2 regions of the Promicromonospora sp. Marseille-Q5078 genome follow, and region 2 is predicted to be linked to the other one. Evidence: riboswitches for the same ligand, from Rfam matches in the RefSeq annotation. Region 2 holds a riboswitch; the other holds the start of a gene.

Region 1 (4,396 bases), 1.7 Mb from region 2:
CCACCACGATCGAGGGCAAGGTCTCGCTCCGCGCCATCTGGCAGGCGCACATCGTGCTCGACGACGTGTTCGTCCCCGCGAGCGCCGCCCTGCCCCGCGCGACGTCGTTCAAGGCGACCGCCGCCGTGCTCTTCGCGACGCGCCTCGCCGTCGCCTGGTCCGCCGTCGGCCACGCCGTCGCCTGCTACGAGGCGGCCGCCGCCTACGCGACGCAGCGCATCCAGTTCGGCCGACCGCTGGCCAAGAACCAGATGGTGCAGGAGCGGCTGACCCGCATGCTGTCGCTGGTCACGCAGATGCAGCTGCTGGTCGCGCAGATCACCCGCCTCGCCGACGCCGGCACCCTCACCGGCGAGCAGGCGTCGCTCGCGAAGTACACGACGACGCGCCAGGCGCGCGAGGTCGCGTCCATCGCCCGCGACATGCTCGGCGGCAACGGCATCCTGCTCGGCAACCGCGTCGCGCGGCACTTCGCCGACATCGAGGCCCTGCACACCTACGAGGGCACCGAGTCGATGCAGGCGCTCATCGTCGGCCGCGACATCACCGGGGTCTCCGCCTTCGCCTGACCCGCGCACCTCCAGCACGACCACGGGGAACCGCGCAGCCGCGCGGGTCCCCGTCGTCGTGCGCGGCCGTTCAGGGGCCGAGGGCGACGGGGACGACGTCGGGGAGCCCTAGTCGCACCCAGAACCCGCCCGCATCGGGGCCTGGAGCCAGCCGGCCGATCGAGACGAGCCACGCGGTGAGCACCATGCCGTGCGTCGCGACGACGAGGTCGTGCCCGAGGGCGTGCTCCCGCACTGCGTCGTCGAACCGGCGCGCCGCGACGTCCGGGGCCTCCCAGCCGAAGTGCCGCGCGTCGAGGGCGCCCTCGACCCAGGCGCGGCGTGCCTCCCGGAAGCCGGGGGCGACGGGCTCGGGAGGGCGCCGGACCTCCCCGAACCGCGGGTCCGTGGGGACAACGGCGACGCCGAGCGCGAGGCTCAGCGTCTCGATCGCCTTGCGTTCGTCGCTCGCGACGGCGCGCGCGCCGCCGGGCAGGCGGAGGTCGTGGGCGGCCGCGCGACCGGCGCGAGAGAGCGGCCAGGCGCCCGGAGGTATCTCGCCGGAGACCTCGGGCGCCGCGTGCCGGACCAGGGTGATCCGCGTCGGGTGGTCGTTCATCGGGTCGATCGTGACCCACCGGCTGCGTAGGGTCGAGCGCCATGAGCGACGACCTCGCCCGCGCGGGCGCCCGGTGGGACGACGACCCGCGCGCGGGTGAGTGGATCGCGCCGTTGCTGGGGGAGTTCGGGCCGACGCTCGGCCACGCCGTGCCGCAGGCGTACGCCGCGTACGCCGTCGTCCCGTTGGGCTGGGACGACGACGGCGATTTCGACCCGGACGCGGCCTCCGAGCGCATCGACGTGCTGCTCGGCGTGCTCGCCGCGTGGACGGGGGAGCAGCACGTGCACGGCACGTTGTGGGAGGGGTGGCCGTCGTTGTACGACCGCGGGGGCGGCGTGCGGTCGTCCGGGACGGCCGTCGGGCTCGCGTGGGACCCGGACGGGCCGCAGCCGACCGCCGAGGAGCTCGCCGAGGCCCGGCGTGAGGCGGAGGAGGACCTGCTCGCCCGGCTCGTCGCGCGGCCGTCCGTCGAACGCCTGAAGCTGCCGCACCGGGACTACCACGTGTGGACGGGGACGCCTCGGTCGGTCACCGCGCTCCACGACGTGGTCGAGCTGCCCTCGCACGTCTGGCCCGAGGACCGGTCGTGGTTCCTCGGGATGCCCATCTGCACGGTCGAGGTGGCGCTCGGCGGCCCGGTGGACCTGGTCGACGGCGTCCTGGCCGAGGAACGGCTCGAGGCCCGGCGCGCCACGCCGTCGACCGTCCTCGACGGAGACGACTGATTCGGGTCAGGGCGCCGCGACGGTCGAGCCGGTCTGCGCCTGCTCGCGGCGGTGGATGCGCCACCAGACGAAGAAGCCGACCAGCGTGAACACGCCGTAGAAGACATACATCAACGCCGTGGCGTAGTACCCCGCCGACCAGAGCAGCGGCACGCCGACGACGTCCACCGCGACCCAGACGAGCCAGAACTCGACCCAGCCCTTGGCCATCCCGTAGGTGGCGATGAGGGAGCCCATGAAGATCCAGGCGTCCGACCACACCGGCTCATAGGAGCCGAGGGCGCGGAACAGCGGGGTGAGCAGCGCCGTGCCGGCGACCATCGCCACGACGATCCCGACCCGCTGCCGCCCCGACGCCCAGTGCGGGTGCACCGCAGTGCCGCCCTCGGCGGGGATCTTGCCGTCGGCGCGGACCTCGAGGTCCGCGCGCTGCGTGCGGCGCCACTGCACCCAGCCGTAGATCGACACGATCAGGAACATCACCTGGCGGCCGGCCTGACCGAGCATGTCCGCGCGGCTGGTGTCGCCGAACCACGAGCCCATGAAGACCGTGAAGAGGACGAGGTTGCCGACGATGCCGACGGGCCACGCCCACACCTTGCGGCGCATGCCGCCCAGCGCGGAGGCGAGCCCGAACAGGTTGCCCACGATCTCGCGCCACAGCAGCGCCTGGTCGCCGATGGTCAGCGTGGCGTTGAAGAACGTGTCGATCACGTCCATCGTTCACTCTCCCGGTCCCGAGGTGCGGCATCCGGGGTGAGGGCTGACGTGCGCCGGGGCGGCCCGGTGGGGGCCGCCGTCGACGACACGACGCCCGGCGGCACCCACCCGTCGCCGGGCGCGTGCCGCACGTGCTTCCTCCCATCCGGACTTTGACCGTCGGCCCTGGAGTTCCACCAGATCAGCCGGTCTCCCGAGGGAGACCGGGTCGCGGGCTGTCACCGCCGGCTCGGAATTTCACCGACCCCGGAGCACGTACGTGCGTGTCTCTCACCGCCGGAGGTCCCGGCGGCGTCCTGCACAACGCAGGATGCCACAGGCGCATTCCCCTCGTGTTGCGGCCGCGTGACCGTCTCGACCGGCGGGCGTCAGGCCAGCGCGTCGCGGACGGCGCGGGCGACGTCGTCCGGGCCGGCGCCGGGCTCCAGCACGGTCACCACGACGCGCCGCCCGTCCGTGCCGGTCGTGGTGCTGACGTGGCCGCCGGAGTCGGTCCCGGCGTCGACGGGCACCGGCTCCGCCACCGTCGTCGTCGCGGGGGTGTCGTCGGTGTGCGGGAACGGGGAGACGGCGGCCCGGCGCAGGTCGAGGAACGCCTCCTCGAGCTCGGGCCGCAGGTCGAGGTGGGGGTTGCGCAGCCAGCGCCGCAGGATCGCGTTGTGCACCGCGACGACGGACGCGGCGAACGCGATCGACATCGTCGTGGTGGAGCGGTCCGGGGGGAGCGTGTCGCGCAGGTAGGCGGTGAAGGCGCGCTCGTAGCGGTGCGTCGTGACGAGCTCGCGGTCCCGCAGCGCGGGCACCTGCTGCAGCAGCTGGTGCCGGGCGATCGACGTCTCGCGCTGCCCGACGTGGTGGTCGAAGACGAGCCGCGCCGCGCGGCACACCTCGAGGTACGGGTCCGTGGCCGGGTCCCACGCCCGCTCGGGCGCGCGGCCGGACTCCTCGCTGGCGCGCGCCTCGGGCCGCGTCTCGGCGAGCATGACCACCACCTCCTCGAGGAGCAGCTCGTGGTCGGCGAAGACCACGTCGTCCTTCGAGCGGAAGCGGCGGAAGAAGGTGGCACGGCTGACGCGGGCCGCGTCGGCGATCTCCTCGACGGTGGTCTGCTCGTAGCCCTGCCGGGAGAAGAGGTCGATCGCGGCGTCGACGGCCTGGGCGTGGGTGTGCGTCCGGACGGCGGTCATGCCTGGGAGGTTACTCCGGCGGCACGCCTCGTCCGCGCGACGTCCGCCCTCCTTCGGACCCGAGCAGCAGCCGGTAGAAGCGGAAGAAGCCGAAGTCGTCGACGGGCAGCACCTCGACGCCGGAGTACCCCGCCGCCCGCGCGTAGCGGCGCAGCGTCGCCGGCCGCATCACGGTGCCGGTGCCCGCCGACGGGCTCGTGGACAGGCCGTCCGGCAGGCACACGAACAGGCTGTAGCCGTACATGAGGCGGTCGACGTCGTCGGCCGGGGCGTGGAACTCCTCGGCCACGGACTCGTCCATGACCACCACCACGCCGTCGGGCTTCATCGCCCGCCGCACCGCCTCCAGGACGGCCGCCGGGCGGGGCAGGTCGTGCACGCACTCGAAGGCGAAGGCCGCGTCGTACGGCTGCGCGACGGCGAGCTCCGCGGCGTCCGCCAGGTGGAAGAACGCGCGCCTGGCGAGCCCCGCCTCCGCGGCGGCGGTCCGCGCCGCGGCCACCGACGCCTGGTCGACGTCGATCCCGTGCACCTCGGCGCGCGGGTACGCGCGCGCGAGCGCGAGGGTGGACCAGCCGAAGCCGCAGCCGACGT
Region 2 (4,396 bases):
CCCATCAGCTCGGGGGTAGCGGCGTCGGCGGCGAGGATCAGGTCGCCCTCGTTCTCGCGGTCGGCGTCGTCGGCGACGACGACGGGCCGCCCCGCGGCGACGTCGGCGATCGCTCGCGCGACGCGCTCGACCACCGCGCCCGTGCCCGTCCCAGTGCTCGTGCCCGCCGCGGCGCTCGTCGGCGGGACCGTCCGCGCGGTCATCGCGCCGCCCCCGCCGCGAGGAGCCCGTGCGCGAGGTGACGCTCCACGTACTTGCTCAGCACGTCGACCTCGAGGTTGACCTGCTCCCCCACGGCACGCCGGCCGAGCGTCGTGCGCGCCCGCGTCTCCGGGATGAGGCTCACCGTGAACGACGCGCCCCCGGCCTGCACCACGGTGAGGCTCACGCCGTCGACCGCGGTCGAGCCCTGCGCCACGACGTACCGCGCGAGATCGGCCGGCAGGGCGATCTCGACGACCTCCCATTGCGTGCCCGCCGTACGCGAGAGCACCGTGCCGACGCCGTCGACGTGCCCCTGCACGACGTGCCCGCCGAGCCGCCCGCCGGCCGCGAGCGCCCGCTCGAGGTTCACGCGGTCGCCGGGGATCCGCGCCCCGAGACTGGTGCGCTCGAGCGTCTCCGCCATGAGGTCGGCGGTCCAGGCCGGGCGGCCCCCGTCGTCCCCGATCGACGCGACGGTGAGGCAGCAGCCGTCGACGGCGATCGAGTCGCCCAGCCGGGTGCCGTCCAGCACCGCGTCCGCCGCGACGGTCAGGCGGGCCCCGTCGGCGTGCTCGCGCACGGCCACGACGGTGCCGAGCTCCTCCACGATGCCGGTGAACATGGCTCAGCTCTCCTTCCGCGGCCGCAGGGTGAGCCGCACGGTGGGGGTGTCGGTGGGGTCGGCCGGGTCCCGCTGCAGGACCACGACGTCGAGGAGGTCGAGGCGCGCGGCGTCGGCGATGGTGCCGATCCCGAGGTCCGCCACGGCGGACGCCCCGACCCCGAGCAGCACCGGCGCGACGTACGCCACGACGTCGTCGACGAGGCCGGCGCGCCAGAAGGCGGCGGCGAGGGCGGGGCCGCCCTCGAGCAGCACGTGCCGGTGCTCGCGGTACCAGAGCAGGTCCAGCACCTCGTGCGGGTCGTGCGTGCGCAGGTGCGCGACCGACTCGCCGGCGGCCGCGGCCCGCGCCAGGCGGGACGACGCGGGCAGGTCGCGCAGGCCGACGACGACCCGCTCCGGCTGCTGGCCCGTCAGGGGCGCGTGCCGCACGGTGAGGTCGGGGTCGTCGGCGAGGGCGGTGCCGGTGCCGATCACGACGGCGTCCACCCCGGCGCGCAGGCGGTGCACGTCGTGCCGGGCGGCGCGCCCGGTGATCCAGCGCGAGGTGCCGTCCGCGGCCGCGGCCCGGCCGTCGAGGGTGCTCGCGAGCTTCCACGTCACCACCGGGCGGCCGAGCTCGAGCGCGCGGGTCCACGTCGCGTTGAGCGCGCGGGCCTCGTCGGCCAGCACGCCGCCGAGGACGTCGACGCCGCTGGCACGCAGGCGGGCAGCGCCGCCCGACGCGGCCGGGTTCGGGTCGTGCTGGGCGTGCACGACGCGCGCCACGCCCGCCTCCAGCAGGGCGTCGACGCACGGGCCGGTGCGGCCGTGGTGGTTGCAGGGCTCGAGGGTGACGACGGCGGTCGCGCCCCGCGCGGCGCCCGGGCCGCGCGACTCGACGGCGCGCCGCAGCGCTTCGACCTCCGCGTGGGGCGTGCCCGCCCCGCGGTGGAAGCCCTCGGCGATCGTCGCGCCGTCGGCGTCCAGGAGGACGCACCCCACGCGCGGGTTGGGTCCGCGGGCGGGGACCTGGGCGGCGAGCGCCAGCGCGCGCTGCATCGCGGCGCGCTCGACCCTGGTGGCACCCGTCGCCGGGGTTCCGGCGGGCTGCGTCATCTTCCTGCCCCTGTCGTCCGGTCGCGGACCCGGGGGTGCAGGAAGGCTGGGTCGGACGTGCTCGCACCGACCGGTCGCGTGCCTCCACGGTGGGCGGCGCCGGCCCACGCGGGGCCGGGTACGGACCGGACGGGGAGCCGTCGCGTGCGCTTCCCATCCGGACTTTGACCGTCGGTCCAGGAGTTCCACCTGGTCAACCGGTCACAGGATGTGACCGGGTCGCGGACTGTTACCGCCGGCTCGGAATTTCACCGACCCCAGAGCACGCGAGCATTTCGCTCGTCATCGCCGACCGTGCCACGCCGCACGCGGCCATGGCAAGCCCGCGTGGTGCACGTCACCCACCGGCCCGCGGCGCCGTCGCGGGGTCAGTCCCAGACGAGGGACAGCACACGGTGGCCGACGGGCACGTCCGGCACGTCGGTGAACCAGTCGTCGGGGTACACGTACCCCGCGACCACGCCGTCGGCCTGCAGCTCGTCCGCGCCGACGAGCTCCTCGACCTCCTCGGGGACGAGCGTCGCGCACACGGCGACGGCCTCGGCGGCGATCCAGTCCCCGTCGTCCTCCACGGACTCCTCGTGCAGCTCGACCCGCACCCAGGCGACGCCCTCCTGGGCGGCCAGGCGCTCGAGGCGGCGCCGGATCTCGGCGAGCGGCGGACGCCCGTCGCCCCACTGGTTCGGGGCGAGCGACTCCTCGTCGTCGTTGTCGTCGAAGAACTCGGCGAGCGTCAGCAGCGGGAGGCGCCGGTCCTCGCCGTCGTCGGCGGCACCGGAGCGCCGGTCCAGCTCGTCGCGGGTGATCACCGCTCCGACACTAGGCCGTCCGGGCCGGGCCCGCGACGGCGGTCAGCGGCTCTGTGTCCGGGCCGGCCGGGTGGTGCGCCGCTCGTCGTCCCGCCCGAGGGCGACGCCGAGCGCAGCGAGCACCAGCAGGTCCGCGACCAGCCCGGCGACGGCCACCCACTGCACGGCCCGGAACGCGAGGAGCTGCGTGACGAGCAGGCTGACGAGCACGCCGCGGCGCACCCACACCGCGCCCGCGCGGTGGTCGGCCGACCCCACGAGGATCCCCCGCACCACGCAGGCCACCGTCGCGGCGACGGCCACGAGGATGCCGGCGCCGACCCAGGCCGGCACGTCGACCGCCCCGACCAGCACGCGCACCCCGACCACCGCCGACCCGGCAGCGGTGGTCAGCACGGCGAGGATCACGAGCGTGGCGGCCCATCGGCGCTCCATCGCCTCCCCGAACCACGCGGACGCCCGTCGCACCAGGGCGCGGACGGGGTCGGGCACGGCCACGTCGTCGCGGGGCACGGCCTCCACCAGCGCCGCCACCTCGTCCGCGCCCGGCTCGCCGCGCCCGCGCGCCACGAGGGTCCGCGCCTCCTCGCGTTCGGCGTCGGTGAACCCGCCCGCGACGCCGGCAACTGCGCGGTCCGTCGCCACGGCGAGTAACTCCGCCGGGTGGCGCGCCCGCCGCCCGTGCAACGCCTCGACCAGCAGCACGAGCGCCACGACGACCGCGTAGATGAGGGCCGCCGTCGGCGCGTAGAAGTAGTCGTTGTCGGAGGTGACGAACTTGCCGATCTCGTCGACGAACAGGCCGAAGCCGAGCCCGCCGAGCACGGCGCCCAGCGACCGCGGCGCCGGGCCGACCCACGACAGCAGCACGACCACGGCGAGCGCCATGCCGAGCCCGCCCCAGAGCACGTGCGCGACGTGCAGCCCGCCGCCGCCGACCTGCGGGTACCCCGAGGCCGCGAGGAGGAACCGCGTCACCAGCACCGTCGCCACCGTGACCACGAGGAACGTCACCAGGTGGCGGACGGCGGAGGTGTCGCGCGCCGCGCCCAGGCGCAGCAGGCGACCCCTGGAGGCGAGCGGACCGGCGCTCATCGGCGCCTCATCGGCGGCTCATCGGCGGCGCTTCTCCCGCACCCGCACGCTGATCTCGATGGGCGAGCCCTCGAAGCCGAAGGTCTCGCGCAGGCGGCGCTCGATGAACCGGCGGTACCCGGCCTCGATGAACCCCGTGGCGAAGATGACGAACCGCGGCGGCCGCGTGGACGCCTGCGTGCCGAACAGGATGCGCGGCTGCTTGCCGCCGCGCAGCGGGTGCGGGTGCGCGGCCACGAGCTCGCCGAGGAAGGCGTTGAGGCGGCCCGTGGGGATACGCATGTCCCACGACTCCAGCGACGTCTCGAGGGCGTGCGTCAGCCGGTCGGTGTGCCAGCCCGTGCGGGCCGAGACGTTGACCCGCGGCGCCCACTGCACCTGGACCAGGTCCTTCTCGATCTCGCGCTCGAGGTACGGGCGGCGATCCTCGTCCATGAGGTCCCACTTGTTGTACGCGATGACGAGGGCGCGCCCGGCGTCGACCGTCTGCGAGATGACGCGGGTGTCCTGCTCCGTCATGGGCTCCGAGGCGTCGACGAGCACCACCGCCACCTCGGCCTTCTCGATG

What was found. A riboswitch is a leader RNA that binds a small molecule or an ion and turns the genes downstream of it on or off. The one in region 2 is predicted to bind FMN.
Region 1: linked by a shared signal. The riboswitch ahead of pnuC (nicotinamide riboside transporter PnuC) and the one ahead of ribD (bifunctional diaminohydroxyphosphoribosylaminopyrimidine deaminase/5-amino-6-(5-phosphoribosylamino)uracil reductase RibD) in region 2 are both predicted to bind FMN.

The regions. Positions count from the first base shown of each region.
Region 1 is NZ_JBNPQG010000001.1:3,968,704-3,973,099, reverse strand. It holds gene ACQFYA_RS18275 (acyl-CoA dehydrogenase family protein) at 1-569, shown strand, start outside; gene ACQFYA_RS18270 (histidine phosphatase family protein) at 640-1,167, opposite strand; gene ACQFYA_RS18265 (hypothetical protein) at 1,209-1,895, shown strand; gene pnuC (nicotinamide riboside transporter PnuC) at 1,902-2,615, opposite strand; FMN riboswitch at 2,743-2,874, opposite strand; gene ACQFYA_RS18255 (TetR/AcrR family transcriptional regulator) at 2,984-3,802, opposite strand; gene ACQFYA_RS18250 (class I SAM-dependent methyltransferase) at 3,813-4,396, opposite strand, start outside.
Region 2 is NZ_JBNPQG010000001.1:2,267,968-2,272,363, reverse strand. It holds gene ACQFYA_RS10475 (bifunctional 3,4-dihydroxy-2-butanone-4-phosphate synthase/GTP cyclohydrolase II) at 1-203, opposite strand, end outside; gene ACQFYA_RS10470 (riboflavin synthase) at 200-826, opposite strand; gene ribD (bifunctional diaminohydroxyphosphoribosylaminopyrimidine deaminase/5-amino-6-(5-phosphoribosylamino)uracil reductase RibD) at 830-1,924, opposite strand; FMN riboswitch at 2,065-2,194, opposite strand; gene ACQFYA_RS10460 (YfbO family protein) at 2,293-2,733, opposite strand; gene ACQFYA_RS10455 (hypothetical protein) at 2,776-3,828, opposite strand; gene der (ribosome biogenesis GTPase Der) at 3,847-4,396, opposite strand, start outside.